Arenibacter algicola: one gene and its partner. The protein of the gene in region 2 binds, or shares a complex with, the protein of the main gene of each other region. Links are inferred from orthologs where the notes say so. Each region holds a gene or a part of one and is shown on either strand. Other genes may lie near its edges.

Evidence for each region.
Region 1: the proteins of mfd (region 2) and uvrA are in contact, whole or in part, in a crystal structure (PDB 4DFC), measured with the Escherichia coli proteins. The link is inferred for Arenibacter algicola from one-to-one orthologs.

Annotation. Positions count from the first base shown.
Region 1 is NZ_JPOO01000003.1:192,680-208,010, reverse strand. Bases 6,223-9,647 are described here. They hold uvrA (excinuclease ABC subunit UvrA), read left to right. Parts: upstream 6,223-6,612; coding sequence 6,613-9,447; downstream 9,448-9,647. Other genes in these bases: U735_RS0111010 (LOG family protein), read left to right, coding at 9,542-9,647; U735_RS0111020 (hypothetical protein), read right to left, coding at 6,223-6,490. In the rest of the region: U735_RS0111055 (SDR family oxidoreductase), read left to right, coding at 1-702; U735_RS0111050 (metal-dependent hydrolase), read right to left, coding at 703-1,383; U735_RS0111045 (sensor histidine kinase), read right to left, coding at 1,408-3,333; U735_RS0111040 (XRE family transcriptional regulator), read right to left, coding at 3,998-4,765; U735_RS25755 (hypothetical protein), read left to right, coding at 4,939-5,118; U735_RS0111025 (TIGR03915 family putative DNA repair protein), read left to right, coding at 5,121-5,840; more of U735_RS0111020, read right to left, coding at 5,963-6,222; more of U735_RS0111010, read left to right, coding at 9,648-10,228; U735_RS0111005 (gluzincin family metallopeptidase), read left to right, coding at 10,240-13,086; U735_RS0111000 (alpha-ketoacid dehydrogenase subunit alpha/beta), read left to right, coding at 13,249-15,331. UniProt on the Escherichia coli protein: The UvrABC repair system catalyzes the recognition and processing of DNA lesions. UvrA is an ATPase and a DNA-binding protein. A damage recognition complex composed of 2 UvrA and 2 UvrB subunits scans DNA for abnormalities.
Region 2 is NZ_JPOO01000001.1:245,340-261,240, forward strand. What follows is about bases 1,465-5,459. They hold mfd (transcription-repair coupling factor), read right to left. Parts: upstream 5,064-5,459; coding sequence 1,665-5,063; downstream 1,465-1,664. Other genes in these bases: U735_RS0101050 (thioredoxin-like domain-containing protein), read right to left, coding at 1,465-1,664; U735_RS0101060 (hypothetical protein), read left to right, coding at 5,389-5,459. In the rest of the region: U735_RS0101045 (aspartate kinase), read left to right, coding at 1-227; more of U735_RS0101050, read right to left, coding at 333-1,464; more of U735_RS0101060, read left to right, coding at 5,460-5,697; U735_RS0101065 (SDR family NAD(P)-dependent oxidoreductase), read left to right, coding at 5,687-6,451; U735_RS0101070 (SMP-30/gluconolactonase/LRE family protein), read left to right, coding at 6,510-7,391; U735_RS0101075 (sodium:solute symporter), read left to right, coding at 7,464-9,089; U735_RS0101080 (dienelactone hydrolase family protein), read right to left, coding at 9,121-10,005; U735_RS24840 (sensor histidine kinase), read left to right, coding at 10,626-12,347; U735_RS0101095 (response regulator), read left to right, coding at 12,340-12,765; U735_RS0101100 (transglutaminase family protein), read right to left, coding at 12,897-13,787; U735_RS0101105 (circularly permuted type 2 ATP-grasp protein), read right to left, coding at 13,789-15,901. UniProt on the Escherichia coli protein: Couples transcription and DNA repair by recognizing RNA polymerase (RNAP) stalled at DNA lesions. Mediates ATP-dependent release of RNAP and its truncated transcript from the DNA, and recruitment of nucleotide excision repair machinery to the damaged site.

The DNA of each region.
Region 1 (15,331 bases), on a different replicon or contig from region 2:
AAACTGATTATATCTTCCAGAAAATTAATAGATCTACAACAAGTAAAGGCCCGTTGTCCACATGGCGATAATATCTCCGTGCTCCCATTGGATTTGATGGATAGGGATAAAATGTCTGAAAAAGTAATGGAAGCCATGTCTTTTTATGGATCAATAGACATATTGATAAATAATGCGGGCATAAGCCAACGCTCCTTGATTATGGAAACCGATTTGCAAGTCTATCAAAAATTAATGGATGTAAATTATATGGGTACCATAGCCCTTTCCAAAGCAATACTTCCTTATTTTGTGTCCCAAAAAAAAGGCCATTTTGTTACCGTAACCAGCCTAATGGGAAAATTTGGCTCTCCCTATCGCTCTGGATATTGCGGGGCCAAGCACGCTCTTCACGGTTTTTTTGATGTTTTGCGCATGGAACATGAAGAGGACAATGTAAAGGTAACCATGGTATGTCCTGGCTTTGTAAATACCAATGTAGCCATAAACGCCCTTACCGCAGATGGCACTCCCCAACTTGACAATGATGTGGCCACGAAAAATGGACTATCTCCCCATGTTTTTGCCAAAAAAATGGTCAGGGCCATAGAAAAAGAAAAATTCGAAGTTTACATTGGCAGGAAAGAAGTAATGGGTATCTATATGAAAAGATTTTTCCCCAAACTGCTCCATAGGCTAGTACTGCGAAGTAATGTGAGATAACTACACCGTTAAAGACCCGCCTATTTCCAAAAGAATTAGCTCTTTACCATACTCGGAAAATTTTTGAACGGATTCTTTATGATCAATTACAATATACCCGAATGTATCATAATGATACCCCAATATCTTAGGGCATTCCACAAAATCGGACGCTAATATGGCATCATCGACCCCCATGGTAAAATTGTCTCCAATGGGTAAGACGGCAAGATCCAATTTAAAGGACATAGGAATTAGTTTCATATCCATGGTCAAGGCAGTGTCACCGGCAATATAAATATGCTTTCCTTCAGAAGATAGAATAAATCCCCCCGGCTGGCCTCCATAAGTCCCGTCAGGAAAGGAAGAGGTATGAATGGCATTTACATATTTTAGGGTTCCAAAATCGAACTTCCAGCTCCCACCATGGTTCATGGGGTGAGCCTTTAGGCCCTTGTTTTCATAGTGGGTGGCTACCTCAAAATTGCTTACCACTGTGGCTTTGCTCATTTTTCCAATTTCCTCAACATCCAAGGTATGGTCTTGATGGGCGTGGGTAACCAAGATGTAATCGGGTTTTAGATCTTTAATGTCGATTTTTCCATCGACTTTATCATTTCCTGTAATAAACGGATCTACCAGTAACCTTTTTCCACCAGTTTCAATGAGTAAAGAGGAATGGCCTAAAGAAGTAATTTTCATAAGTTGAACTGTTTTTATTCAAATTTATTTAAAATTGAACCAAAAACGAACTCCTTCCGATGTTTTGTCGATATTTAAAGTAGATTGAAGCTGATTTACCAGTCGATTCATTAACCTGATTCCCATGGAGGAATTAGCCCTGTCATCCGTATCCTCTGGCAGTCCTACCCCATTATCTGTGTACTCAAAATAGCCCTGTCCCCCATTTTTCCTCAAATGGATATAAATTTTTCCATTTTCGTCATCATCAGGGAAGGCATATTTAAAGGAATTGGATACCAGTTCATTCAGAATAAGGCCAAAGGGAATTGCCCTATCAATATCCAATTCAACGCCTTCGGCATCAATGGTAATATTTATATTGTGGCCACCTTTTTTGTAGACCGATTGTACACTATTAATAAGACTTTCTATATATCCCTGCATTTCTATCACGGAGAGATCGTCGTTCTGATATAATTTTTGATGGATAAGTGCCATCGCCTTTACCCTGCTCTTGCCCTCTTCCAATGCTTCTATAGCTGCTTTACTGCGGGTGTTTTTTGTCTGTAGGCTAAGCAGGCTGGAGACCATTTGAAGGTTATTTTTTACCCTGTGGTGAATTTCTTTTAAAAGTGAATCCTTTTCAACCAGTGAAGCCTCTATAATGCGCTTTTGATCGGCTATGAGTCTTTGGTTCTTAATACTTTTCAAATAGGCAAAAACCAGGCCTGCAAATCCCAAAAGCGTAAATATCAACGAAATAAAAACAATGTTTATTCTTTCTTCTTTGGCCTGCAAATCGCTTCGGGATTGTTCCAAATCCTTTTTCTGCTGCTCCATCATTTTTTTGGAGTACTCTATCTCTTGTCCGGCCACTGCAGCCAACTGCTGCTTCTTCATGGAGGATTCATTTCTATTTAAGGAATCCCTTATGCGTACGTTTCTTTTTAAATAGTCGACCGAATTTTTATAATCACCTATACGGTCATAATAGGCTGCCAATAATCTGTTCCTCCTAAGTATATTTTCTATTTTCAGAGGATCTTGCCCATCCAAAAGATATTCCTTGGCCTTCTCGTAGTCTTCTTTCTGCAAATAACAATCCGCCAATTCCAAGGTGTTTTCTACCTTATCAGACGAGAATTTACCCTTGTTGTACTCATTGATCAAGTTAATGGAATTTTCCAAAAATGGAATGGCAATATCATATTCCTTGAGCAGTGCATGGCATTTACCTATGTTTCCTTCTATAATGGCCTTCAACAAATTGCCTTTGCTAATTTCTTGATCGGTTTTCTCCCTACTAATATCATTGAGGTAGACATCAATAAAACCCTTTGCCTTTTTGTAATAGGTTAAGGCAGTGGGAATGGACATATCCAAAAGAAGATAGTTCCCAACATTGCTCTGATATTCTGCCTGGCCAAAATAATCGTCTTCCCTTATGGTTTTCAGCTTGTCCTTGATATAGTCGTCCATTGCCTTTCTATGGAGTCCAAGGTTGGAGTAGATATCATAGAAAATAACCTTATCTGTAATGCCTAAGTTCTTTTTCTCATTTCTTATTTCAAATTGCCGATCGTATAGCCCCAGTTTAGCATAGTTGTTATCAATAAGATCTAAAAGGATTTTTTTGGATTGCATATCCAAATAATCAATCTTCTTGTACAATTGGTTTGCAATGGCCACACTTTTGCTAAAGTCGCCAATATCATAATAAAGTTGGGATTGCATAAGCTCATATTTGGTTATGCTTGTTGAATCCTTTACTTTTTGGGCATTGTTGTGATAAATGTTTACCGCTGCTTGCCAGTCATAGGCCGAATCCTCTAGATAGCGATTGGGGACGCCAAAGAAATAATCAAATCTTTCCTGTACTCCCTTCTTATTTTGGAACTCCTTAAAATAATCGGGTTTGGTAGAAGGGTCTTGGGCAGACGAATACCAAAAACACAATGAACAAATCATTAATGAAACAAACATTTTATTAAAAGACTTCACCATTGTTCAATTGTTGTCTTAATATTCTATATCCTTTTGGTCTTTTTAATAATTTTTAAACCTTTAGCAAATTGGCACTCAATACTAGAAACGCCAAAGCAGGGTTATTGTTGTACCCCGCATATGTCTAATTACCATCATCATAAATTGGCTGATAATCGCTCAAACCAAATTAATGGATTTGTGTGCAAGTTAACCATTATTTTATCCTACAATTTTTGCCGAAAGTAAGATTTAAAATAAAAAAGGCAATACAATTAATTTGCACAGCCTTTTTATATATGTAATGATAAGATTTGGGACTCTTTATCAGCTCAAAAGTATGTTGTAGAAATGTGAATTTTGGAATTTTGTTGTGTAATACCTAGATCTTGTTGTGAAAGCCGGAAATTGAAGATATTCTTGTATTTCATCGATAAAAATATGCATTTCATCGGATAAAAGGCTTATAAGGGAAACCTTACAATTAGAAGATATTAATCCTATTCAAACTAAAAATTTCTGATGGGTTAAAGCTCTACACATTTAAAGAAGGAAGGGAAAATCGGTTTCAATAATTTTATTTGAGAACAAAAAGCTCCTGAATACAATATACCGGATACGGCAATTGCTGCCTATTAATGGTGCTGTTTTAATTATTTACTTTTTTTAATTGATTTTTCAGCTCATCCATAGATTCCTGCAATTGTCTGAGCAATCCCTTTTCGGAGGTGGCATCCACACCGAAGGTTATTTTGCTACTAACTTGCCAAAGCTCTTGTATGTCTTCCGTATTAACGCTGTATGGAGGGTAGTTTTCATTCAACGATATTAGGGAAATTACAGCAGGATTGGGAGATTTTTCAATTTTTTTCACCAAAACGGCGTCCTGTAATACCACAACATAGATCTTATTAGGACTAATATCCTTTAGACCTTCAACGGCTCTGGCCAATACCCATTCCCCTGGCTTTAGATTGGGCAACATACTGTCCCCTTCAATTTGGAAACCTCTATAAGTGGCATTTCTGAATTCTGGCAAGGGAATATCAAAGGCAGGTAGCTGTTTGTACCAACTGGTGTCCTGAATATTTTGAGGATATCCGGCTGCGGCTTTGGCATTTACCAATACCATATTCTCGTTTTCTGATGAATTTACCGTAACCACCTTTGGAATAACACTGATATTTGTAACCGCTAGATACTTTTGGGAACTTTCACCAAATAGCCAAAGAGGATTTATTTTAAATTGTTTGAGCAGTTCCGCCACTACTTTTCCCGATAATTTGGTACGGCCCCTTTCTATGTCCGCCGTAGTATTTGATATTCCGAGCAAGTTGGCAAAATCAGATTGGGTATACCCCAATTCCCGGCGTAGATCGGTAAAACGCTTTGTCACAATTTCCATATCCTCATTCATAGTACAGGTTTTAAATTCATTTAGTTGAATTAGACATACCCATTATTTATTGAAATGACCATATCTAATAATTTCAAATATACGGATTTTGGAATATATCCAAAAAATTTCTTGGACTATTTCCATAATTAGGAAATAATCCATATATTTGGAATAATTACAAATATTAAATTATGACTTTGGACGATTTGCATCAAAAATTAAGTAACGTAGCTTTTTCCGGGATGGAGGATAATTACTTTGTTTCGGTTAACTCTAAGAAAGGGAATGGTTCAACCAAAGGTCATATGGTAAAAACGACTAGAAGGCGTTTAAAAAAGGAATTAAGTGTGCAACTCAGTTTATTCGATTAATTATGGAAAATCCTAAGGTTTTAATTTACGATGGCAGTTTCAATGGTTTTTTAACTACGGTGTTCAAAATTTTTGAAGAGAAAATACCGGTAGTGAACATCCAAAAAAATAAGGATCTTCAAAAAGGACTGTTTTCGGAGGCAATAATGGTATTTACCCAGATGGATAGGGCAAGACGGGTTTGGAACAGTATACAGAACAAAAGCAATTCAGCCATTAAGTCCATATACTTTGCTTTTCTGAGCGAAACCAAAGGCATTGAACTTCTACTCTACCAGTATATCCGTTCCATGTATGCCCATCCCAATGAAAACCCTATTGAAGGAATGTCCGAAATTATTTTAAAAATTCAGCAACATTCCAGAATGGTGGCTCGGGAAAAACATAGAATAGAAGCCATTGCAAACTTTGAAATATCACAAGATCAGGTCTACTTCTCCAATGTGTCCCCTGGGTTTGATGTGTTACCGCTTATTTCCAAATACTTCAGGTCAAAATTTCATGGTCAGGAATTTATGGTATATGATCAAAAAAGAAAGTATGCCATTTATTACAACCTTTATACTGTCGAAATTATTTCCTTGGAATTGTCGGTTTATGATTGCACCGGAGACCTTTCCCATACCAACATAAAACAACTGATAAATAATAAATTGCACTCACATTCACGCTATTCCAGAAAACCCGAGATGGCCGATATGGGTGAAAAGGCGGCAGTATAATTAACATGCGCGTTTATTTTTCACAATGTTTTAAATTAATCCCACTCTTCCTTGTTTTAGGGATATTACTAAGTGCCTTCAATTAATGGTAAAGAATTTACAGTAATGACTTTCAGATTGACTTACTTGGTTTTTTCGCCCACAAAATTATCGCTCTGATTTTTAAATAGCACGTTAAATGTGGTTAGGCTGCCGTAAATTCGGGTTATATACTGTTGTAGGTCAACCTTTTCCTGATCATCCAAATTATTACTACTGTTTATTTTCTGTTCCATTACCCGAATTCTGTCCCTGACCATTACTATTTTGTGAAAAAAGGTATCTATTGGAATTTCTTTTTCGGATAAGTTGGCATCGCCAGGTTTTAAAACCAGGTTTCCGCCTTTCCATTTGTCGGCAATTGGAGTGATGGAACTTGCATCGCTCCAGCGCTTTAATATAGAAATCAATGACTGTTCCACTTCGGAAAAACTAATGGTATCCACTTCGTCCTCCACTGCCTCTATCACTTCAAAATCAGAATCCAAATCTATGGTTTCCAAACCATTGTCCATGAAGGTAACCCAATAATGTTTGGACGTAACATTGGTTACTACCCCTTTTCCGTATTCGCTGTGATTAATCCTGGAACCTATTCCTAAAAGCTGCATTTAAAAATATTTTAAAGTTAAGAACGCTAATTTATAGCTAAGCTTTTAATCTACAAAAAACTAAATAGCACCTACTTCCTTTTTAGGAGTCAAAGTCGTAACTTCGCACATTGCTAATGAAAATGATTAATTACGAAGAGAATATTGAGGTCAAAGGCGCTCGTGTGCACAACCTTAAAAATATAGATGTCACCATTCCCCGTGAAAAGCTGGTCGTTATTACCGGACTGTCCGGAAGCGGCAAATCATCCTTGGCCTTTGATACCATTTATGCCGAAGGTCAAAGACGGTATATTGAGACTTTTTCTGCCTATGCCCGACAGTTTCTGGGTGGCTTGGAGCGGCCTGATGTGGACAAGATCGATGGTCTGTCACCAGTAATTGCCATTGAGCAGAAGACCACTTCAAAATCTCCTAGGTCAACAGTGGGTACCATTACCGAAATCTACGATTTCCTCAGACTTTTATTTGCCAGGGCCGGTGATGCCTACAGTTACAATACTGGGGAGAAGATGGTCAGTTATGATGATGCACAGATAAAGGAATTGATCATATCCTCTTACAACGGTAAAAAGATAAACGTTCTAGCTCCTATCATCAAGTCCAGAAAAGGTCACTATAGGGAGCTTTTTGAGCAGATTGCCAAGCAAGGCTTTGTTAAGGTAAGGGTAGATGGGGAAATAAAGGATATTGTAAAGGGCATGAAAGTGGACCGTTATAAGACCCATGATATTGAGATAGTTATTGACCGACTCAAAATTGAGGAGAGTACCGAATTGGACAAACGTATTTCGGAAACAATTAATACGGCCATGTACAGTGGAGAAAATGTACTCATGATTTTGGAAGAAGGGAAGGTCGAACCCCGTTATTTTAGTAGGGATTTAATGTGCCCCACTACTGGAATTTCATACCCTTCTCCCGAACCCAATACCTTTTCTTTTAATTCCCCAAAGGGCATGTGTCCCGATTGTAATGGGCTTGGACATATTTATGAGGTAAATGAAAATAAAATTTTCCCAAACAAAAACCTTAGCATCAAAGGGGGTGGCATTGCACCTTTGGGCGAATATAAAAATTCTTGGGCCTTTAAACAGATAGAAACTATTGCGCAGCGATATAATTTTGAACTTACCACCACAATTGCCAAAATCCCTGAGGAAGCCATTGGAGTGTTGCTCTATGGTGGTAAGGAAAGTTTTGAGGTAGATTCAAAAACTTTGGGAGTAAAGCGCCTTTACAAAATAGATTATGAAGGCATATCCAATTTTATCAAAAGTCAATTTAATGAGGCCAACTCCACCTCTATCAAACGTTGGGCCAAGGAATATATGGACAAAATTAAATGTCCAACTTGTGGAGGCACTAGGCTAAAACAAGAATCCCTAAATTTTAAAATAGACAACAACAATATTGCCGACCTATCCAATTTGGATATTGCGGAATTGGCGGATTTCTTTAACGGTCTGGAAAAAAAATTGGAGGGCAACCAATTAAAAATTGCCGAGGAAATTATAAAGGAAATAAAAACAAGGGTTCAATTTCTATTGGATGTAGGCTTGGACTACCTCTCCCTAAATAGAAGTAGCAAATCCCTTTCTGGGGGGGAAGCGCAGCGTATTAGATTGGCAACCCAAATTGGGTCGCAATTGGTAGGCGTTCTTTATATTCTGGATGAGCCCAGTATTGGTTTGCACCAAAGGGACAATGAACGGTTGATAAAGTCCCTGGAATCGCTTAGGGACCTTGGTAATTCTGTAATTGTGGTAGAGCATGACCGCGATATGATAGAACGTGCAGACCACGTTATAGATATTGGGCCAAAGGCAGGAAAGCATGGAGGGGAAATAATTTCGGAAGGGAAACCCGATGCCCTAAAAAACCATCATACTTTAACGGCAGATTATATTTCAGGTAAATTAAAAATAGAAGTTCCAAAAAAGCGGCGTGAAGGAAATGGAAACAGTCTGGAAATATCTGGCTGTTCCGGAAATAATCTTAAAAATGTTTCGGTAAGTTTTCCTTTGGGAAAAATGATCGGGGTAACGGGAGTTTCGGGCAGCGGAAAATCTACCTTGATCAACGAAACCCTATACCCCATTTTAAATGCCTATTATTTTAATGGAGTTAAAGTTCCTATGCCCTACAAGAAAATTAAGGGCTTGGAACATATAGATAAGGTCATAGATATTAACCAGTCTCCTATAGGAAGAACACCAAGGTCCAATCCCGCTACCTATACCGGCGTCTTTAGTGAAATCAGGTCCCTTTTTGCCAAAACACAGGAAGCCTCTATTAGGGGTTACAAGCCAGGTCGTTTTAGTTTTAATGTTACCGGAGGGCGTTGTGAAACTTGTCAAGGCGGAGGACTAAGGGTAATAGAAATGAATTTCCTTCCAGATGTTTATGTTGAATGTGAGACCTGTAATGGGAAACGCTTTAACAGGGAAACCTTGGAAATAAGGTATAAGGGCAAATCTATTGCCGATGTACTTGAAATGACTATTAACGAGTCTGTGGAATTTTTTGAGAATATTCCCAAGATCTATCGCAAATTGAAAACTATACAGGATGTTGGGTTGGGATATATTTCCTTGGGCCAGCAATCTACCACCCTATCCGGTGGAGAAGCGCAACGTATAAAGTTGGCTACGGAACTATCCAAAAGGGATACCGGTAATACCTTTTATATATTGGACGAACCTACAACAGGCCTGCACTTTGAAGATATCAGGGTTTTGATGCACGTACTTAATAAGCTTGTGAACAAGGGAAATACCGTTCTGGTAATTGAACATAATATGGATGTTATAAAAATGGTAGACCATATTATCGATATAGGTTACGAAGGCGGTCGCAATGGTGGTATGGTAGTTGCGGAAGGAACTCCCGAGGAAGTAGCCCTCGATAAAAAGAGTTACACCTCAAAATTTTTAAGAAAAGAATTAGGTTTGTGAAATTAACCGTCAATTAAAGATACTTTTTTCTTCAAAACAACTTTATAGCGTTATGACAAAGAAAGCCTTAATTGATTATAGATAATATTCTAACATGAGAAAAGAACAGCATCACAAAGGATGGAATGAGATAAAAACAAACGATTCCTGGGCCCTATTCAAGATTATGGGCGAGTTTGTGAACGGATTTGAAAAAATGAGTTCCATCGGACCATGCGTTTCCATCTTTGGGTCCGCACGTACAAAGCCAGGGGACAAATACTATGAATTGGCAGTAAGTGTGGCCAAGAGTATTGCCGAAGCCGGTTATGGAATTATCACTGGCGGTGGTCCAGGAATAATGGAGGCAGGGAATAGGGGCGCACATTTGGCAGGTGGCACCTCTGTTGGTTTAAATATTGATTTGCCTTTTGAGCAACATGACAATCCTTATATAGACGGGGATAAAAGTTTGGATTTCGATTATTTCTTTGTCCGTAAGGTTATGTTCGTAAAATATTCCCAAGGCTTTGTGGTCTTGCCAGGAGGTTTTGGTACGTTGGATGAACTTTTCGAAGCAATTACACTTATACAGACCAACAAAATAGAAAAATTTCCCATTATTTTGGTGGGCTCAGAATTTTGGAAAGGATTGTTGGATTGGATAAAGGATGCCATGCTGAAAATGGGGAACATTAGTCCCAATGATTTGGATCTGATACAAATAGTTGACACGGAAAATGAAGTGGTGGACATAATAGATTCCTTTTACAAAGGAAATATATTGAGCCCTAATTTCTAAACACAGGATTTTTGAAAAAGTTGGTATACATACGGAAACCTATTTTATTGTTGATAATTTTATGTGTCAACGGTCTTTCCATGGCCCAGCATTCCAATAAACTTAAGGCCACCTTGGATGCCGAAAGTAAAACGTTCAATATACAACAGGAAATTATTTATGAAAATAATTCCAAGGATACCTTGGAGTTAATTTACTTAAATGATTGGGCCAATGCCTATGCCAATAAGAATACTGCTTTGGCCAAAAGGTTTTCTGAAGAATTTAAGAAAGGGCTGCATTTGGCCAAGGATGTAGAAAGGGGAAATACCAAAATTACAAGTACCGTTGATGATAATTACCAAGGTCTGGATTGGGAATACGCCCCTGGAAAGGACATTATTAAAATTAATCTGAACCATCCACTACCCCCAAAGGAATCCACTAAAATATTTATTACCTATAAGGTAAAATTACCTTCGGATAAATTCACTACCTACGGATATGATAACAGGGGCGGCTATTATCTAAAGGACTGGTACCTTACCCCTGCCGTTTATGATGGGGAATGGCACTTATATTCAAACAAAAACTTGGAAGACCTTTATACGGATATGGCCAATACGTCCATAGAACTCATTATACCTGAAAATTTATTTGCTGTCTCCAATTTTCATGAATTGGGAAAAAACCAAGTAGGAAATATTCAGCATATTTATCTACAGGGGATTAATCAAAAAAGTGGGGAGATAATAATAAGGCCGTACAATCAATTCGTAAAGCATGTAACGCCGGAAATAACTATTTTGACCGACTTGCAGTCACCGAAGTACGATGAAATATCTTCCGGAATATCTATAAACAAGGTATCTAAGTATATCTATGAAAATTTGGGCGATTTTCCACATAAACAATTATTGGTCTCGCAACTGGATTATGATAAGGATCCCTTGTATGGAATTAACCAACTCCCCAGCTTTATTAGACCCTATGAGGAACAGTTTCAATTTGAAATGAAGTTTCTAAAAACAGCTCTCAATAGTTTTATAAAGGAAACAATGTTCCTGGATCCAAGAAACGAAAAATGGGTTACCGATGCAATTTTGAATTATCTTATGATCGGTTTTGTGGAGGAATACTATCCAGATCAAAAACTGTTGGGCAAATTATCCAGTATTTGGGGTGTACGGAATTTTCATTTGGCCAAAATGAATTTTAACGAACAATATCCTCTGCTCCATATGCTGTCGGCCAGAAGAAATATTGATCAGTCCCTCACTACTCCCAACGATTCTCTTGTAAAATTCAATCAAAAAATAGCCAACAGGTACAAGGCTGGATTGGGATTGGCATATTTGGCCGATTATACCGGCAAAGAACACGTAGACCGCAGTGTGAAAGAATTCTACATAAACTATAGATTAAAACCATCCACAGCGGCAGATTTTAAATTTATAGTTGTGGAAAACTCGGATAAGGATATCAATTGGTTTTTTGATGAATATGTGTCCACAACCCAAAAAATCGACTTCAAAATAAAGAAGGTGCGAAAAATGGAGGATTCGTTGGTGGTCATTTTAAAAAATAAAGAAGGCACCAATGTACCTATTTCACTTTTTGGGATAAAAAATGATACCGTAGTTTCAAATTACTGGTTTACGGATATTACCGATCAACAGGCCTTTAGAATTCCAAAGAACGGCGAAGATCGTTTGGTTTTAAATTATGATCAAACCATCCCGGAATTTAATCAACGGGATAATTGGAAATCCTTGAACGGCTTCTTTTCAAGTAACAAAAAACTGAAATTTCAATTTTTTAAGGATGCCGAAGACCCCTATTACAATCAGGTGTTTTATGTTCCGGTCTTGGGATTCAATAAGTATGACGGACTTTCTCCGGGCATGAGATTACACAACAAGACCTTATTGGAAAGGCCGTTCGTTTTTGATCTGGCCCCTTCCTATGCCCCTAATGAAAAGACTTTTGTAGGTTATGGTAAATTTAATTTTCGTAAATACCACGGTAAAAGCGGTCTATATGTTACCAACTATTCCCTAAGGGGGTCTACCTCACATTTCCAGGAAAATTCCCGCTACAGTACGGTGAGTCCTTCTATAGGTTTTGGCTGGAGGCCCAGTAATCTTTTACTTAATAAAAGGGAGGCCCTGATTTTTAGGTCTATAAGTGTATTTAGGGACATAGATCCAAATCTACAGAGTCTGGGATTGGAAACAGATCCGGATTATAATGTGTTCAATGCAAAATATTATAATACAACCAATAACATAATCAATTATCTATCTTGGTCCGTAGATGCACAGTATTCCAATAAATTTACCAAGCTTGCGTATGAATTGGAATATCGAAAACTGTTTGAGAACAATAGGCAGTTTAATTTACGTTTTTTCGCTGGTAAGTTCCTTAGAAATGAAACGGCCGGCAGTACAGAATTTTTTAGTTTTGCCCTTGATAGGCCCACAGACTATCTGTTCGATTATGAATATTTGGGAAGATCGGAAGGTTCGGGGATCTATAGCCAACAAATTATAGTTGCCGAAGGCGGTTTTAAATCCAAATTGGAAAACCCCTTTGCCAATGATTGGATGGCAACCATTAATACCAGTGTAAATATTTGGCGATGGATAGAACTTTACGGCGATATGGGTTTTATAAAGAATAAAGGGTTAAAAGAGCGTTTTGTTTATGACTCCGGTATTCGCTTAAATTTGTTGACAGATTATTTTGAACTTTATTTTCCATTATACTCGAACAACGGTTGGGAGATTTCACAACCACAGTACGATCAAAAAATCAGATTTGTTATAACCTTTAGCCCAAGGACTTTAACCGGGTTATTTACTAGGAAATGGTTCTAAATTATTGATGCATTCTCAAATATCGAATCTATTTTTACGATATTCTCAATATTTAAAAATACACTTCAATTTTCTTTAAGGAATTATTAATTATTATCCTCTTGTATAGGTTGCAAAAACCATATTGATTTGATATTTTTGCGATAAACCATCAATAGCGTAATGAATATAGATTCCAAGTCAAGCAACGATATTTCATTTGACGATTTTCAATTACAAATATTGAAAGACTATGAAATTGCAGTTACTAGCAGGGAATGTAGCCTATTGGGCAGAAGGGAAGTTCTGACCGGAAAAGCTAAATTTGGAATTTTTGGAGATGGTAAGGAGCTTCCGCAATTGGCCATGGCCAGATCTTTTAGGGATGGGGATTTTAGGAGTGGCTATTACAGGGATCAAACTTTTATGATGGCTTTGGGACTGCTTTCCCCAAAGGAATTTTTCCATGGTCTATATGCAACGACCGATATAACTAAAGAAACCATGAGTGCCGGAAGGCAAATGGGTGGTCACTTTACCACCTTTAGTCTAAACGAAGACGGCAGTTGGAGAGACCTCACCAAACAAAAAAATAGTAGTGCAGATATTTCTTGTACTGCCGGACAAATGCCTAGATTGTTAGGTTTGGCCCAGGCATCAAAAATATACAGGAACGTAAAGGTTAAATCCAGTGCCAAATTTTCGGATAATGGCAATGAAGTAGCCTGGGGGACCATTGGTAATGCCAGTACCAGTGAAGGTGTTTTTTTTGAAACCATAAATGCGGCAGGGGTATTACAAGTGCCAATGGTAATTAGTATTTGGGATGACAACTACGGCATTTCCGTTCACGCAAAACACCAGACCACCAAGGAGGATATATCAAAAATATTAATTGGTTTTCAAAGGGACAAGAACCATGAGGGCTATGAGATATTAAAAGTGAAGGGTTGGGATTATACGGCCTTGATCCACGCTTATGAAAATGCCTCCGATATTGCTAGGGACGAACATGTGCCGGTAATAATCCATATTACCGAACTAACGCAACCGCAAGGACATTCTACTTCGGGTTCCCATGAGCGCTATAAGAGTGAGGAGCGTTTGCAATGGGAAAAGGACAATGATTGCAATAAGCGCTACAGGGAATGGATATTGGAAAATAAAATTTCAACAGAAGAGGAGTTAAAATCGCTTGAAAAGAATATTAAGAGACAGGTTCGAAGCGCTCGTAAAGAGGCTTGGGAAGAATTTTTGACACCCCATAAGGAACAGAAAAAAGTATTGGTGAACTTATTGGAAAATGCTGCCAATTCCAGTATGAACAAAATTTTTATCACCAAATTAAAAAACGATTTAATAGCTATAGAAGAACCTATAAAAAAGGATATGGCTTCCAAGGCCAGAAAGGCGATGCGATATTTGCTGGGAGAAAGCAGCAAGGAAAAAGATCTTTTGGCTGCTTGGACCAAGAATTTTTTAGAGGAATCCCAAACCAAGTTTAGTTCCCATTTATATAACGAACAAAGCAACAATGCGTTGAGTGTTCCTGAGGTGAGGCCTACTTTTGATGAGGATCCCGAGCAAGTGGATGGAAGAATTATCCTTAGGGACAATTTTGATGCTCTTTTTGAAAGGTATTCCCAAGCATTGATTTTTGGGGAAGACAGCGGAGCCATAGGTGATGTTAATCAGGGATTGGAAGGATTGCAAAAGAAATATGGGGAACTCCGGGTTGCCGATGTTGGGATTAGGGAGGCCAGTATAATTGGGCAAGGAATAGGAATGGCGCTGAGAGGTTTGCGCCCCATTGCGGAAATTCAATATTTGGATTATATATTTTATGCGCTTTTTACATTGACCGATGATTTGGCAACACTACTTTATAGGACCGTTGGGAAACAAAGGGCACCATTGATCGTGCGGACGCGTGGGCACCGACTGGAAGGAATTTGGCATTCGGGTTCGCAAATGGGTGGATTGATCCACTTGTTGCGCGGCATGTATATTCTAGTACCAAGGAATATGACCAAGGCAGCTGGTTTTTACAACACCCTTATGAAGGGAAACGAGCCGGCCTTGTTGATCGAGAGTTTAAATGGGTACCGCTTAAAAGAGCCCAAACCCAATAACCTTGGGGATATATGCACCCCGATTGGAATAGTTGAAGTAGTTAGAGCTGGAACGGACATTACTTTATTGTCCTATGGTTCTACCCTTAGAATAGTGATGCAAGCCGCTGAAGAACTTAGGGAAGTGGGTATCG
Region 2 (15,901 bases):
ACGAGAAGTGTACCCAAAAAGCAGAAAACCTTTCCTCGATTACCGTAAAATTACCGGCGGAAAACGTTTCTGTCCCTGGAATCTATTACTTTATTTTTCAACGTTTGGCTTGGGAAGGAATCGTCCTTTATGAAGTAATATCTACCACCAATGAATTTACTATCATCGTAAATGATGAACAGGTAGATGTGGCCTTTAAGACAATTAAGGATCTCAAAACCTTGTAATGTGGTAATGTAAAAATGGATCAACTAATCAATGTAGCAATTGGTTAGTTATAGATTATTTCCATTTTATAATTGTGAAATCACAATGACTCCAATGGCAGTGTGTTAATCGTGGTGTTTTAAAAATTTCAAAACCTCTTCGTAATCCCCCGGCCTGGCAACAATACGTTTTTCGTTGTCCAAAACATAATAGGTGGGGGTTTGTTGAATATCATATATGTCGGCATACGGACTTTCCCATTTTCCCAAAGCAATACCATGAACAAAGTTTGATAGCTTTGCCGATTCCTTTTTCCAGGTTACATCATCATCCTCCAGGCCAATGGCCAGCACCTTTGTATTGGGAATATCCTTTAAGGCCTTGTGAAATTCAGGAAGTTGCTGTAGGCAATGCGAACAGGTGCTGCTCCAAAAAACAATTACATAATTTTTTGCTCCGGAAAGACCACTAAGCCTTTTGGTAATACTGCCCTCATTCCAGATAATTTCTGGGGCTACTGCTCCCAATCGAAGTCGATTTTGGATTTCGATCTTTTTTATGAGTTCGGATTTATTGGTTTCTGTTGCCAGGGATTTTAGATAATTATCATAGATAAAATCGGCCACTTTATTTAAATTATCATTGGACGCCCGAGTCCATAGACTGTTAAATAACTGCACCTGGTTGGTAGCGCTTACATCTTCCAGTACCTGGGCCAATTCCTTCACATTGTCCATTATTACCGGCTCTTTTTCATTATTGGCAATTTGATGATTTGGCAGGGCCGTAAATACGTAATTAACTACTTTGTCCTTTAAAAAGTCTGATCCCTGTAGTACCTGATCGTTAAAGTCCAAGGCATCAAAATAATGTTCCCTTTTATGTTTCATATAAGTTTCGGCATCCTCATACCCTGAAGAAATGTAGGGCCTGTTTGCAGATATAAAATGTGCGCTGAGCATCCCTTGAGATTGGGTCTCGAATGATTTTTGCACCGCAGCCAATTTTTGGTTCAGGTTTATAAGCAGGTTACGGTCTTTCTTTTGTTCCGCATAAAACTGGGTTATTTGTTTCTCCAACCCATGAATTTCATTAAAGTACCGGGCGTATAGTAGGTTTTCTGTTGAGGATATAAAAGACAAGCCTTTTTGGGAATCGAAGGAGAGTACAATATCTTCCTTGCCGTTATAGATAAAATCAAAATAAAACTCCTCCTGTGGCACTGCATATACCAGTCTATACATACCCGTCTGGGCATTGGCGGGCATATCTAAGGAGAAAGCTCCGTTTTTAACAGCGGTATCGGCTATATAATTCTGATGGTCCGGATTTAATTTGTAGGCAATTAACCATTTATAATCGTCGGCAGGGGATAAATTTCCCGAAACACTGTGTTGGGCCTCCGATAATAAAGTGAAACAAAGGGTTAATAGGAAAAATGCGTTTTTTGGATTCATCTATATAGGGGCGTTTTTTGGGACTGTTATTCCTGTTTTGGGAATAAGTGAATTGAATGGTTGAATTGATTTATAGGCTTTGTCTATAGTGTTGATATTTTCAAAGACCAACAATAAGCGCAAACCATTACGGGTCTGCTTTTCTTTTAGTTTGGCAAGGTTGGGATGGGCCTGTACAAATTGCAACACGGCGGTAAAGGAACTGCTTTGGTAAAAATCAGATTGCTGGTCCGCTATAAAATAGCCGATCATCTTGCCTTTCTTCATCACTATTTTCTCCAGGCCGATACTATTGGCGATCCATTTGATGCGGACCGAGTTTAATAAATCCTCAGCCTGGGTAGGGAGCTCCCCAAATCTGTCTACCAATTCCGTCTCAAATTTTTGTAAACCTTCCTCATCGGAAACCTGGTTCAGTTCGGTATAGAGATTTAAACGTTCGGTAATATTGTTGATATAATCATCAGGGAACAACAATTCAAAATCGGAATCTATTTGGGTTTCCTTGACAAAGATTTTTTGTTTGCCGCCTACTTCCTCATAGAGTTCCTTGAATTCGTTTTCCTTTAGTTCATCTATGGCCTCGGCCAATATTTTTTGATAGGCATCAAAACCAATTTCATTGATAAATCCGCTTTGCTCTCCTCCCAACAGATCCCCTGCACCCCTAATTTCCAGATCTTTCATGGCGATATTGAAACCGCTGCCCAAATCCGTAAATTGTTCCAAGGCCTGAATTCTTTTTCTGGCATCGTTGGTCATGACGTCATATGGTGGGGTAATAAAGTAACAGAAAGCCTTTTTATTGCTTCGGCCTACACGTCCCCTCATTTGATGCAGATCGCTTAGTCCAAAATTATTGGCATTGTTGATGAAAATGGTGTTGGCGTTGGTAACATCCAGACCACTTTCTACAATGGTGGTAGAAATTAATACATCAAACTCCCCATTCATAAAGGCCAACATAAGGGTTTCCAATTTTTTGCCTTCCATTTGTCCGTGGCCGATGCCAATTTTGGCATCCGGCACCAGCCTTTGGATCATACCGGCAACTTCCTTAATATTTTCAATTCTATTGTGGATAAAGAAGACCTGTCCGCCCCGCTGGATTTCGTAAGTAATGGCATCGCGAATGGTCTCTTCGCTGAAACGGATTACCTCACTTTCTATAGGGTATCTATTGGGCGGTGCCGTATTGATGACCGAAAGGTCCCTTGCCGCCATTAAACTAAATTGAAGTGTTCTTGGGATAGGTGTGGCGGTAAGCGTTAGTACATCTACGTTTTCTTTTATGGATTTTAATTTGTCCTTGACCGATACCCCAAATTTTTGCTCTTCATCCACAACCAATAAGCCCAGATCCTTGAACTTCACATTTTTGTTCACCAATTGATGGGTGCCTATAATAATATCCACCTTACCGGCAGCCAGATTTTCCAAGGTCTCCTTTTTCTCCTTGGCGGTCCTAAAACGGTTTACGTAATCTACGGTAACCGGCATATCTTTCAAACGCTCCGAAAAGGTACGGTGGTGTTGAAAAGCCAAAATGGTGGTAGGGACCAACACTGCTACCTGCTTGCCATTGTCCACAGCTTTAAAAGCCGCCCTAATTGCCACCTCCGTTTTGCCAAAACCTACATCCCCACAAACGAGTCGGTCCATAGGTCTTTCGCTTTCCATGTCCTTCTTGATGTCCTCGGTAGACTTGCTTTGGTCCGGAGTATCTTCATAAATAAAGGAAGCCTCCAGTTCGTGCTGTAAGTAGCTATCCGGACCGTATTGAAATCCTTTTTCCAGCCTTCGCTTGGCATAAAGTTGGATAAGATCGAAGGCAATTTTTTTAACACGCGACTTGGCCTTGTCCTTGATTTTTTTCCATGCCCCTGAACCCAGCTTGTATATTTTTGGGGGAGCGCCGTCCTTTCCATTGAATTTCGAGATTTTGTGCAGTGAATGTATGCTGACATAAAGTATGTCCCTTTCCCCGTACATTAGCTTTATAGCTTCTTGTTTCTTGCCTTCAACGTCTATCTTTTGTAAGCCCCCAAATTTCCCGATACCGTGGTCTATGTGGGTAACATAGTCTCCAATTTCCAATTTGTTCAGATCCTTTAGGGTAATGGCCTGTTTTTTGGCGTAGCCATTTTTTAAGTGGAATTTTAGATAGCGCTCAAAGATTTGATGGTCCGTGTAACAGGCTATCTTTAGATCATGGTCCAAAAAGCCTTGGTATAGGGGAAGTACAACGGTTTTATAATGGACTTCCTTTCCCACTTCATCAAAAATATCGTGAAACCTTTTAGCCTGTTGGTCTGTGGCGCAAAAGAGATAATTGGTAAACCCGTTTTTGTAGTTATCGTTAAGGTTTTCAATTAATAAATCGAATTTTTTAATGAAGGATGGTTGTGGTTTTGTATTGAAAACTATGGTTTCCGGATCACTCGAAGTTGTAGTGCTTCCATCGATCTCTACAAGGCCAAAATCGGCCAGCTGATGTTTCAATAAATCGGAATTGGTAAACAATTCCTGTGGTTTCGCATGCTTTATTTCCTTGGACAGTTCGGTAAATGCCTCTTCTGCTTTTTCAAAAAATGAATCTAACCTAGCGTAGAGCAAACTCAGGTTCTTGCTAAAGATTAGGGTGTTTGGGGATATGTACTTTAGAAAGCTTTCCCGGTTTTCGTCTAGGAACTTGTTTTCCACATTGGGGATGATGGTAATCTTTTTGACCTTTTGTGTAGACAATTGCGTTTCCACATCAAAGGTCCTGATACTGTCTACCTCGTCCCCAAAGAATTCAATCCTGTACGGTTCATCGTGGGAAAAGGAAAATACGTCCATGATGCCGCCCCGAACCGAGAATTCTCCTGGTTCCGTAACAAAATCGACCCTTTTAAATTTGTATTCGAACAGTACCTCATTTAGAAAGTCCAGGGAAAGGGTATCGTCCAGTTTAATTTTTAGGGTGTTTTTCTCCAGTTCCTTTCGGGTCACCACTTTTTCGAAAAGCGCATCGGCGTAGGTAACGATGATGGCGGGTTTTTTTCTGGAGTTGATGCGGTTCAGGACTTCTGCCCGCAAAAGCACATTGGCATTGTCGGTTTCCTCAATCTGGTAGGGCCTTCTGTAACTACCTGGATAAAATAGGACATCATTATCTCCTAAGAGTTGTTCCAGGTCATTTAAATAATAGGCGGCTTCCTCCTTGTCGTTCAAAATAAACAAAAATGGAGCTTCGGATTTATGAAATATTTCTGCAATAACAAAGGACAGGGCAGACCCTGTTAGGCCTTTTATATTTGTTTTAGGGCTTGAGGTCGCAGCGGCATTTTCTTGGAAATTGGCAATAGTAGCCCTCAGTTTTCCCAGTTGGGGAGACTGTGCGAACAGTTGTAACATTGAAGATTTTGTCAACCGTAAATTTTTATGCAAATATAACCCTTGATTGTTATGCCCCCAAAATATAGGAGTTATTTTATGTGCCTATAGAATTATCAGAGTATTTATTATAAATGATTTTTGCTAAAATCGGTTAGTTGGTATCAAAACAACAAATTCCTTAAAAAATGAAGTTTTTAATTCGGAAAAGTTCACGATATTGAAGCCTGCAAAGAGAATATGGTCATATACTGCATAAAATAGCAAGAATGTGAAATATTCTTTTTTCACCTTATAATCCGGTTGAATCCCATCTTAGTGGATTTACAAAAAAATTATTTAACCAATGGAAAACGAGGACAAGAAAGAGCTGCGCAGCAGCGACTGGATTGGACGTACAGTTAAAGACGGATTTGTCTATAGAGCCTGGATGAAGAACCAAGGAATACTCCAATTGGAATTCAATAACAAACCCGTAATTGGCATTTTTAATACCTGGTCCAAGCTTATGTCCTGCAATGGTCGCTTTAGGGAATTGGCGGCATCCGCAAAAAAGAGGATTTGGGAGCGGATATGGATTTTCTACGGGGAAAATCGGGGAGCGAGGTTGTTAGGGTTTCCCATTAATCGAACACCTATCTATTATGGATTTTAAGGATAAAGTTGCTATTGTGACAGGGGCCGGGCAGGGTATAGGCCTGGAAATCTGTAAACAATTGGTTGCCCATGGGGCCAATGTTATTTTGAATGATTTGGATGTCGTTCTCGCTGAGGAGGCAGTGGCAAAAATGGACCGGAAGAAAGGAAAATGTATTGCTTTCCCTGGAGATTCAGGGGATATATCGGTCATAAACCAAATGGTGGACAAGGCCGTTGAAGAATTTGGAAAATTGGATATAGTAGTGGCCAATGCAGGGATTACCCTCTTTGGGGAATTCCTTAGCTATCCGTCGGAATCTTTTTTTGAGGTGATGAAAGTCAATTTGGGTGGCAGTTTCTTTTTGGCCCAGGCAGCGGCCAATCAAATGAAAAAGCAAGGTTTGGGCGGTTCTATACTTTTTATGTCGTCCGTAACCGGTCATCAGGCTCATGAAAACTTAGCGGCCTATGGGATGAGCAAGGCGGCATTGGAAATGTTGGCCAAGAACTTGGTCATAGAGCTATCGCCCTATAAAATAAATGTCAATACCGTGGCCCCAGGGGCTACCTTGACAGAAAGGACCTTGAAGGATAAAGACTATTTTGGGACCTGGGAAAATATTACGCCCATGGGCAGACCTGCATCTGTAAATGATATAGCGCAGGCAGTTTTGTTCTTGATCTCCGATAACGCCAAACACATAACGGGACAGAGTTTGGTGATCGATGGGGGTTGGACATCGGTAAGTCCGTCTCCTTATAAAAAATAATGGTCACCTTGAATATTCTTAATACTATAACAATCAATTATAATAGATTTTAAAAAATATGAATCCAGAAGTAGTTAGTGGAATTATATGCGAATTGGGCGAAGGTCCACTTTGGGATGACTCCAAAAAAAAGATATGTTGGGTAGATATTTTAAATGGAAATATCCATGAATGGTCTTCAATAACCTATACTTTGAATACCATTTCGGTTGGCCAAATGATCGGGGCTATGGCACTTTCCGATAAGGGAAATTACATCGCAGCCGTAAAAGACGGATTTGTGTTCATTAACCGGAAAACAGGGGAAGTCGATATGATAAAGAACCCAGAAACACATATGCCGGAAAACAGGTTTAATGATGGGAAATGTGATCCTGTAGGTCGATTTTGGGCAGGGACCATGCCCATCGCAGAAGATAAATCTTCTGGCAGCCTTTATGTGCTGGATGCTTCATTAAATGTTGGGAAAAAGGAATCCAATATTAGCGTTTCCAACGGTCTGGCCTGGAGCCTGGATCACAAAACTATGTACTTTATAGATTCCCCCACCCGCAAAGTAGTGGCTTATGATTACAATAAGGAAAGTGGGGAATTGGCCAACAAAAGAACGGTCATTACCATTGCCGAGGAGGACGGCTTTCCGGATGGAATGACAATAGATAACGAGGGAATGTTATGGATAGCGCATTGGGGAGGGTGGCAGGTAGCCCGCTACGACCCTGGTACGGGAAAAAAATTATTGTCCATTTCCATGCCGGTTTCCCAAGTTACCTCCTGTGCCTTTGGTGGGGAAACCATGGAAGATCTATATATAACTTCAGCTAGGAAGGGGCTCAGTGAATTGGAACTGGAGAAGCAACCCTTGGCTGGGTCCTTATTTGTAGTCAGGAATTGTGGCCATAAAGGACTCCCTGCCTTTCAGTTTAAGAGTATAACTTAAAACAAGTTCCTGTCTTGGCTATCTAAAAAAATCTCAAATAATATAAACCAACGAAAACCAAATTAAGTTAGAATGAAAGGATTGGACGCATTGGATTGGGTGGTGATCAGCGCCTATTTTGTGATATTGCTGGGGGTTGCCTGGTGGGTAATAAAACAAAAACAAAAGAATACGGAGGACTACTTTTTGGCCGGACGGAACATTGGGTGGTTTATGGTAGGAGCTTCCATTTTTGCCTCCAACATTGGGTCCGAGCATGTAGTGGGATTGGCCGGGAATGGTGCCGGGGATAAAATGCCACTGTTGATTTATGAGCTCCACGCCTGGATCGTTTTAATGTTGGGGTGGGTGTTTTTGCCTTTCTATGCCAGAAGTGGCGTTTTTACCATGCCGGAGTTTCTGGAAAAACGTTTCGATGCCCGCTCTAGATGGGTACTATCCATTGTGTCCTTAATTGCCTATGTACTTACCAAAGTTTCCGTGACCATCTATGCAGGTGGGGTGGTGGTATCTGCCCTTTTGGGGATACCATTTTGGATCGGTGCTGTGGCAACCGTGGCACTTACCGGACTATACACTATTTTGGGCGGGATGCGTGCGGTGGTCTATACAGAGACCATACAGGCCATTGTTTTGGTAGTAGGAGCCGGAATCTTAAGTGTTATGGGACTTGAAGCTGTAGGCGGTTGGGGAGAGCTGAAGGAAACCATTGGTGTGGATTATTTTAATATGTGGCGACCCAATTCGGACCCGGATTATCCTTGGTTGCCGTTATTCCTTACGAGTACCATTGTGGGAATCTGGTATTGGTGTACAGATCAGGTAATTGTGCAACGGGTGCTTACTGCCAAAAGTATTAAAGCAGGTAGAAGGGGAAGTATTTTTGGGGCGCTTCTAAAACTTATGCCCGTTTTTCTTTTTCTAATTCCGGGAGTAGTGGCCTTGGGGCTTAAACTTCAGGGAAAACTGGATTGGAACAGTCCGGATGAAGCTTTTCCAGTCCTAATGAGTAACCTTTTGCCTTCCGGCCTTCGCGGATTGGTAGCGGCAGGATTGCTGGCTGCACTGATGAGTTCCTTGGCTTCTGTATTTAATTCCTGTTCCACTTTGTTTACTCTGGATATTTATAATAAATTAAAACCTGAAAAACCTGAGGAGGAATTGGTAAAAACGGGGAGGACCGCCACTTTTTTTGTAGTGGGTCTGGGCCTGTTGTGGATACCCGTTATAACACGGCTTTCTGATGGATTATACGAATACCTACAGAATGTGCAGGCCTATATTTCTCCACCGATTACGGCGGTATTTCTTTTGGGTATTTTTTATAAACGCATTAATGCAAATGGGGCCATAGCTACCTTGGTGGGGGGATTGATCATAGGGTTTTCCAAATTGACGCTGGAAATAATGAAATCCAGTTTTTCCGAGGGAAGTTTTCTTTTTAACCTAGCGGATGTTAATTGGTTGGTGTTCGCGGCTTATTTCTTTGCCTTGTGTATAGCCATTGCAGTTATTGTGAGTATGTTTTATCCGGCCCCTACGGCAGCACAATTGTCCGGACTAACCTTTGGAACGGTTACGGAAAAACAAAAAGAGGAAAACAAGTCGAGCTATACTATTTGGGACATACTGGCATCGGTTTTGGTAGTGCTAATTGTGCTGTATATCATGATATCATTTAGTACGCTTTCACTGTAATGACTGTTGGAACTGTTTTTATAGTTTTATCTTAAGCGAGTTTTTCCCTAAAAAAATCGATGGTCCGTCCCCAGGCCAATTCAGCGGCTTCCCGATCATACCTCGGGGTGGTGTCATTGTGAAAACCGTGGTTTGCCTTTGGGTAGATATAGGCTTTGTATTCCTTGCCATGCTTTTTTAAGGCTTCCTCATAGGCGGGCCATCCTTCATTGACGCGAGTATCCAATTCACCAAAATGAAGCAGTAATGGGGCGTTTATTTTATCGATATCTTCAGTTGGCTGACCCCCGTAAAAAGGAACGGAAGCTCCTAGACCAGGAACCTTTACCGCCATCATATTGGAAATCCATCCTCCAAAACAAAAGCCTACCACGCCAACCTTGCCGGAGCATTCCGGGTGTACTTTCAAATATTCAAAGGCAGCAATAAAATCTTCCAACATCTCATCGCGATTTCTCTTGCTTTGCAGCTCACGGCCATCGTCGTCATTACCGGGATAACCGCCCAGGGGTGTCAAGGCATCTGGGGCCAAAGAGATGAATCCTGCCATACCGGCCCTGCGTCCTACATCTTCAATGTGCGGATTCAATCCACGGTTTTCGTGGACCACGATTATTCCTGGAAGTTTTGCCTTGGTATCGGCCGGTCTAGAAAGCAGGCCCTTTATGGAACCGCCTCCTTTGGGGGAATCGTAGTGAATATATTCCGATTTTAATTTTGGATCATTGGGCTTTATTTGGATTTTTTTCACGTAATCAGGAGAAATAAAGCTAAGTAGTGAAGCTACCGTTAACCCACCAACGGCATAGGTGGACAATTTATCCATAAACAGCCTTCTGCTTACCCTGTTGTGTGCATAGTCATCATAAAGGTCAAAAACCTCTTGTTTAATGTCTTCTTTTTTCAATGGTCTCATGGGTATTAATTTATGGTTGAACGTGCGTTTTACTCTTTAGGTTCCATCAGATCCGGTTCAATAACTCCCTTGTCACCAAATTAACGGAAGTATCCGGGAGGTCCCTTTTGAAAGGATTTTCTTGATCTTCATTGCCTTATTAAATGTTTATAATAGCATAGAAGCCTTAAATGTCAGTACCTATTAAAAGTATGAAAATAGTTTTAACTTTTAAAGGTAATTATGAAGTAGGACTAATTTTCGTATTTCTTTATTGTAAAAATAATGGGACTTTAGAAATCAATTCATATATATTATCCTATAGGCTTCATTAAAAAATGAATTTGGATATGTCAGGTTTAATCGAGACTTAGAAGGCTATTTTTTTTATAAGATTAAAATTTAAAATGATTGATGAGATTTAATTTTACTTATATTTGATTTCCAGTAAATTGCTAAACTGGTCCAATAAAACTTTCCCCCGAATATATTGCTTGTGCATTGGCCGGTGTTTGAATTCCAACACTGGGTTTAACCATTTAATAGCTTGAAATTTGCTTAAAAGATTACTATTAAAGTTTGTTAAATACTACCTCCCAATTCTCATTTTGAGCGTTTTGGCTGTTTTATGGTTATATAAAATGGAGCACAAAAAGCTGATTTCCTTGCAGCAAGATGAACTCTCCAATAAAAAACAACTTATCGTAGAACTTTTAAAACCCATGATAGCCAATCTCTATTATTGGGAACAATATGGTTTTAGTGAGAGCGACTTTGATCCGGACAAGAATGCGCATTTAGACAAGAAAATTGGTGATTTTGTTATTGGAATGGACAGTTATAGTCAATTCAGGCTTATCAATTTGTCAGGAAAGGAGGTTTATAGACTCAATAGACAGGACAATGGCAAAATAATAAAGAGTGTAGCCCTTCAGGATAAGGCAAATAGGGATTACTATCAGGCGTCCACTGATCTCAAGAAAAGTCAAATTTATTTGTCCCCCTTAAATCTGAATCAGGAAAATGGGATATTGGAATTTCCATATAAGCCAATGATTCGAGGGGTTGCCCCTATATTTGATGCCCTCGGCAACAAATTGGGCATAGTTGTCATTAATTTTAGTGCAGAAAGGTTCCTGGAAATACTAAAAAAGGATAATCATTATTCCTTTATATTATTGGATCGTTTTGGCAATTACCTTGTAAGTAAGGACAGCATAAAGGAGTTTGCCCATTTAATTCCAAAGAGTAGAAATATTACCTTTTATGAGGAATATCCTGAGTTGGTGGATTCATTGAGGACTAAAGAAACTACTTCTTTGTTGCAGAACGGGGATTTGTGGATAAAAACCGAATTGGATTTTAAAACCGAACTTGCACAAACTCCTCTAGTTCAGCATAGATTTGCGGACATTGAAACCGATAATAAATGGGTACTTTTAAAACATCTGGATTCACATACTTTAAATGCTAGGCTGAAAAGCGAGATTTTTTCAATATTCCTTATCAATTTAGTGGCAATAGCTGTTATTTTATGTCTGTCATATCTTGAGGCGAAAAGTGATACTTCCAAAAAGAAGTATATGCAGGCCCTTGAAGTAATTAACAAGGAGCTGGAAAGCAAAAGCACGGAGTTGGAAAATAAAAACAACGCTTTGGCAGCTATACAGAATAAGTTAGAGTTACGGAATGCCCAACTTATGGATTATAACAATATTGTTGCCCATAACTTAAGAGCTCCTACTACAAGTGTTTCTGCTTTGGTTTCCATGTTAAAGGAAGCCAAGGATTATGAAGAGGCCGAAAGTTATTTTCCTAAATTGCAAAAAGTAACCCATGCTATTAATATCCTGGTAGATGATCTTCTCGTTTACGTTAGGATTCTGAACGATGACGACCAGGTTAAATTGGAAAATATAGCGTTGGGGCCTTTATTAGAGGCTACCTTGGATCTGTATGTTGAAACTTTGGACAAAGAAACCATAGAAGTGAAGACAGATTTTACGGCATGGAACGAAATAAAGTTTTCAAAAATCTATTTACAAAGTGTAATGCAAAATCTAATATCCAATGCCATAAAATATAGGGATCCCAACAAAAGGTCCGTCATTGTTATCCGTACCTTATGGGAGAACGACAAGAAAGTTTTGGTAGTGGAGGACAATGGCGTAGGGGTTGATCTAAATCGCTATGGCAATGATATTTTTAAATTATATAAAAGATTTCATCGTGGACTATCCGGCAAAGGTATGGGGTTGTTTCTGGTGAAAACACAATTGGAATCATTGAATGCCAATATTGAAGTAAACAGTGAATTGGGAAAGGGAACCACATTTAAAATAATATTTGACAGCTATGAATAACTTAAGTTTTTTTCTAATCGATGACGATGAGATTTTTCAGTTTATAATGAAGAATACCATTGCTGAAATAAGTCCAGACATAAAGATTAAGTTTTTTTCCGATGGTGAAAAGGGAATGGATTTCCTTAAACAGAATCTCGGCGCTGCCACCAATCTTCCTGATATTATCCTTTTGGACGTAAACATGCCTTTTATGGATGGATGGGAGTTTCTCAAGGAATATAAATCACTTCAAACCCAAATAAAAAAGGATGTTAATATATACCTGCTAACATCCTCCAACAATCCCCATGATATAGCCATGGCCAAAGAAATTAGTGAACTTTCTGGTTACCTGGTAAAGCCGATATCAAAGGAGGGAATCAAAAACCTGATTAGTCATTTTCCAACCACCAAGTGGTATCATAACGAATTTTAGATTATGATTTTCTTTATAGTCTGGTCCAATGTTGGTTTAACTGTAAGTGTAATAACAAAAGCTCCACGACCGGTCTATTGGTTGTAAATCCTAATGTCCGTTTTTGAAACAGCCGGCAATGCACATGTACTTTATATTGCAGCCGCTATATCTACAGCCACTTTAAGCCTGCTTTTGCCGCTGCCGTACACTACACCTTTTAAAGGCGGTACGTCGTAGTAATCCCGGCCCCAGCCTACCACAATATGTTGATCCATGGGTATAAGATTGTTTGTTGGGTCAAAATCTACCCAACCAAAACCGGGTATAAAAATCGCGAACCAGGCATGGGAGGCATCCGCTCCTACCAATTTTTCTTTGCCTTTAGGGGGTACGGTTTCTATGTAACCGCTAACATACCTTGCAGGTAGTCCTACAGACCGGATGCAGGCAATGGCTATTTGGGCAAAGTCCTGACAAACCCCTTTTTTTTCCTTCATGACTTCCGCTACAGGAGTGGAAATACTGGTAAACCCTGGTACAAACTGAAAATCGGTATAAATACGTTGCATCAGTTCATAGGCGGCATCAAAAACTGAACGATTTCTTTTAAAGGAAACCTCGGCATAGTCCCGTATACTGTCATCGGCACGTCTAATAAAAATAGATTCCAAGATATATTGCCTGGCATCCAATATAGCAGGGTCCGTACTTTTTAAAGCTAAAAGGGTTTGGTCTAAGGTAATGCTCCTACATGCTTCGGAAAAAAAGGAATCTTGGAACTGGGCATAATCCCGCACTATTTTGCTTTTTGTAGTTACTTTTAACTCTATATGTTCTGTTTGTATGGAAAAACGGGTAATATAGTTGCCAAAAAAATCTATGCGCTCCGAAATTTCTGCGGGTTGAGGTGTTATCTGTATTTTATAGTCCAATAACTGTTGACCTTTGGATTCCCGCGGTCGTAGCGTAGCAATATTATGACAATAAATCACCGGAGCATTGTATTCGTACTTGGTAGTATGTTTAACGTTAAAAATCATATCAAAAAGGAAAGGATTGGGTAACCAATTGATTTTGTTTGTCCGTATGATTAAAATAGGTACTGCTTATGGATTGGGATGTTTTGTATAACAGTTCCGAGAGTGTTTCCAATAATTCATCAAGTTCTTTCCTAAAAAAGTCGGTTTCGGATTTAGTCTTGACTAAATTGGAAGATTCCGCCAATCGCAATTTGGAGAAAGCGTCAAATATATATTTTTGATAATTGCTTAAATTATTATCCTTTCGGGAATGTGGTAAACGCGCAATGTCTTTTTGGATTCTGTTCAACATAAATGTTAACGACCTTGGGTATTCCAAGTCCAATACCACTAGGTCCAATAAGTGCTCCAATTGAATGTGGGATCTATAGCTATATCTGTAAATATTAAGGCTTTCATGGCTGGTCAACAAATACTCCAGGAGGTCATATTCTACCTGTTCCTCATATTTAATGGTGAGCAGGGAGCGACATTTTGTAATGGTCAACATGCTCTGTTCCAATTGTAGGCCTATAAAATACAGTAGTAACCCTTGTTGCACTAAAATACTTTCTTCTATAAGGCCCATAAAAGCGATTAAACGGGTAATGAGTTGGTTGAGTACTTTTAAGATTTTATTTATGGAACGGTCCTGGCTTTCTTCAAAGGACTGCCATATTTTTTGAATATTTTCAAACACCCGCCACATATCCGAAGACCACAAATTCCGGATGGAATAATAGGAGTTGCCAAACATGGCAAGGTTGTGCGCTAAACTCCCGGGCCTGTCTTTGTCCAGTATTACGGATAACATTTCCTGCATAGGGTCTTCCATGGCCATTTTGCCTTTGGAGCTTTTCTCTGCGAAGCCGGGATAGGTGCCCGTTAAGTGGGTAACCGCTTTGAACAGGACTTGGAGTTTAACAGAATCTGGTTTTTCATTTTTGTTTTGTACCAAGGCCATTTGTCTCATGACCATGCGTAAGAAACGGGCATTGACCAAAGTACGGCCTACATAACGTCCTGCCCAATATAAGTTTTCAGCCGTAAGACTGGGCAGATCGTTTAAGCCGGATGCGGCCAAGGAACTCCGTTTTTGCCAGTGCCTGGATAAATCTTCCTTGACCGGGCTGTCTTCCAATACCCAAAAATCCTTACTGGTGCCACCCCTTTGGTTGGAAACCCTAATAGTTTCCCTGTCCGGAGCTACACGTACCAGTCCACCGGGCATTACACTGTAGTCTTTATTTGATGCTATACAGAAGGTACGGGTCACCAAATTTCTAGACTCTATAGTTCCATCAACTAAATTTGGAGCCGTAGAAAAGCTTATTTTCTCCTGTGCTACAAAACGATAGGGAGTTAGTTCAATTTCCTTTTTTAGGTCATTTAACTGCTGAGTGGTCATAAACTCAGCAAAATGTATACTTTCCCTATTGGTCCTGTCAATTCTTTTGATCACCAATTGGGATAGGTTATTTAATACAAATTTTCTTTCCCGTTCCTGTCCGCACCACCAAGATGCAATTTGTGGCAGGATCAGATCCTCGTTAAGAAGATATTTGGCTATAGCGGGCATAAAAGGGATTAGGCCTGGGTTTTCTATTACCCCGCTACCTACAGGGTTAATAATGGAAACATTTTTTCTACGCACTACATCCAATAATCCTGCTACTCCTAGCTGCGAATCTTCCCTAAGCTCCAAGGGATCGGTAAATGCGTCATCTACCCGCCGTAAAATAACGTCTATCTGTTTAAGTCCCTGTAAGGATTTCATCCATACAAACCCGTCCCTTACCACCAGGTCGTTCCCTTGAACCAAAGGGTAGCCCAGGAAGGAGGAGAGATAGGCATGCTCAAAATAGGTTTCATTATGGGATCCCGGGGTCAATATGGCTATATTGGGATTATCTTTTTTTAATGGGGATGCATCAACAAGCATCTGGTTAAAATCCTTGAAGAAACCAGAGAGGCGCTTCACATTCATTTTGGCATACATCTCTGGGAGAATTCTACTGGTAGTAGACCTATTTTCCAAGGCGTATCCCATTCCTGAAGGTGCTTCTGCACGGTCGTTCACTACCCAGAGCCTTCCATCAGTTCCGCGGGAAAGGTCGGCGGCATAAATGGAAAGA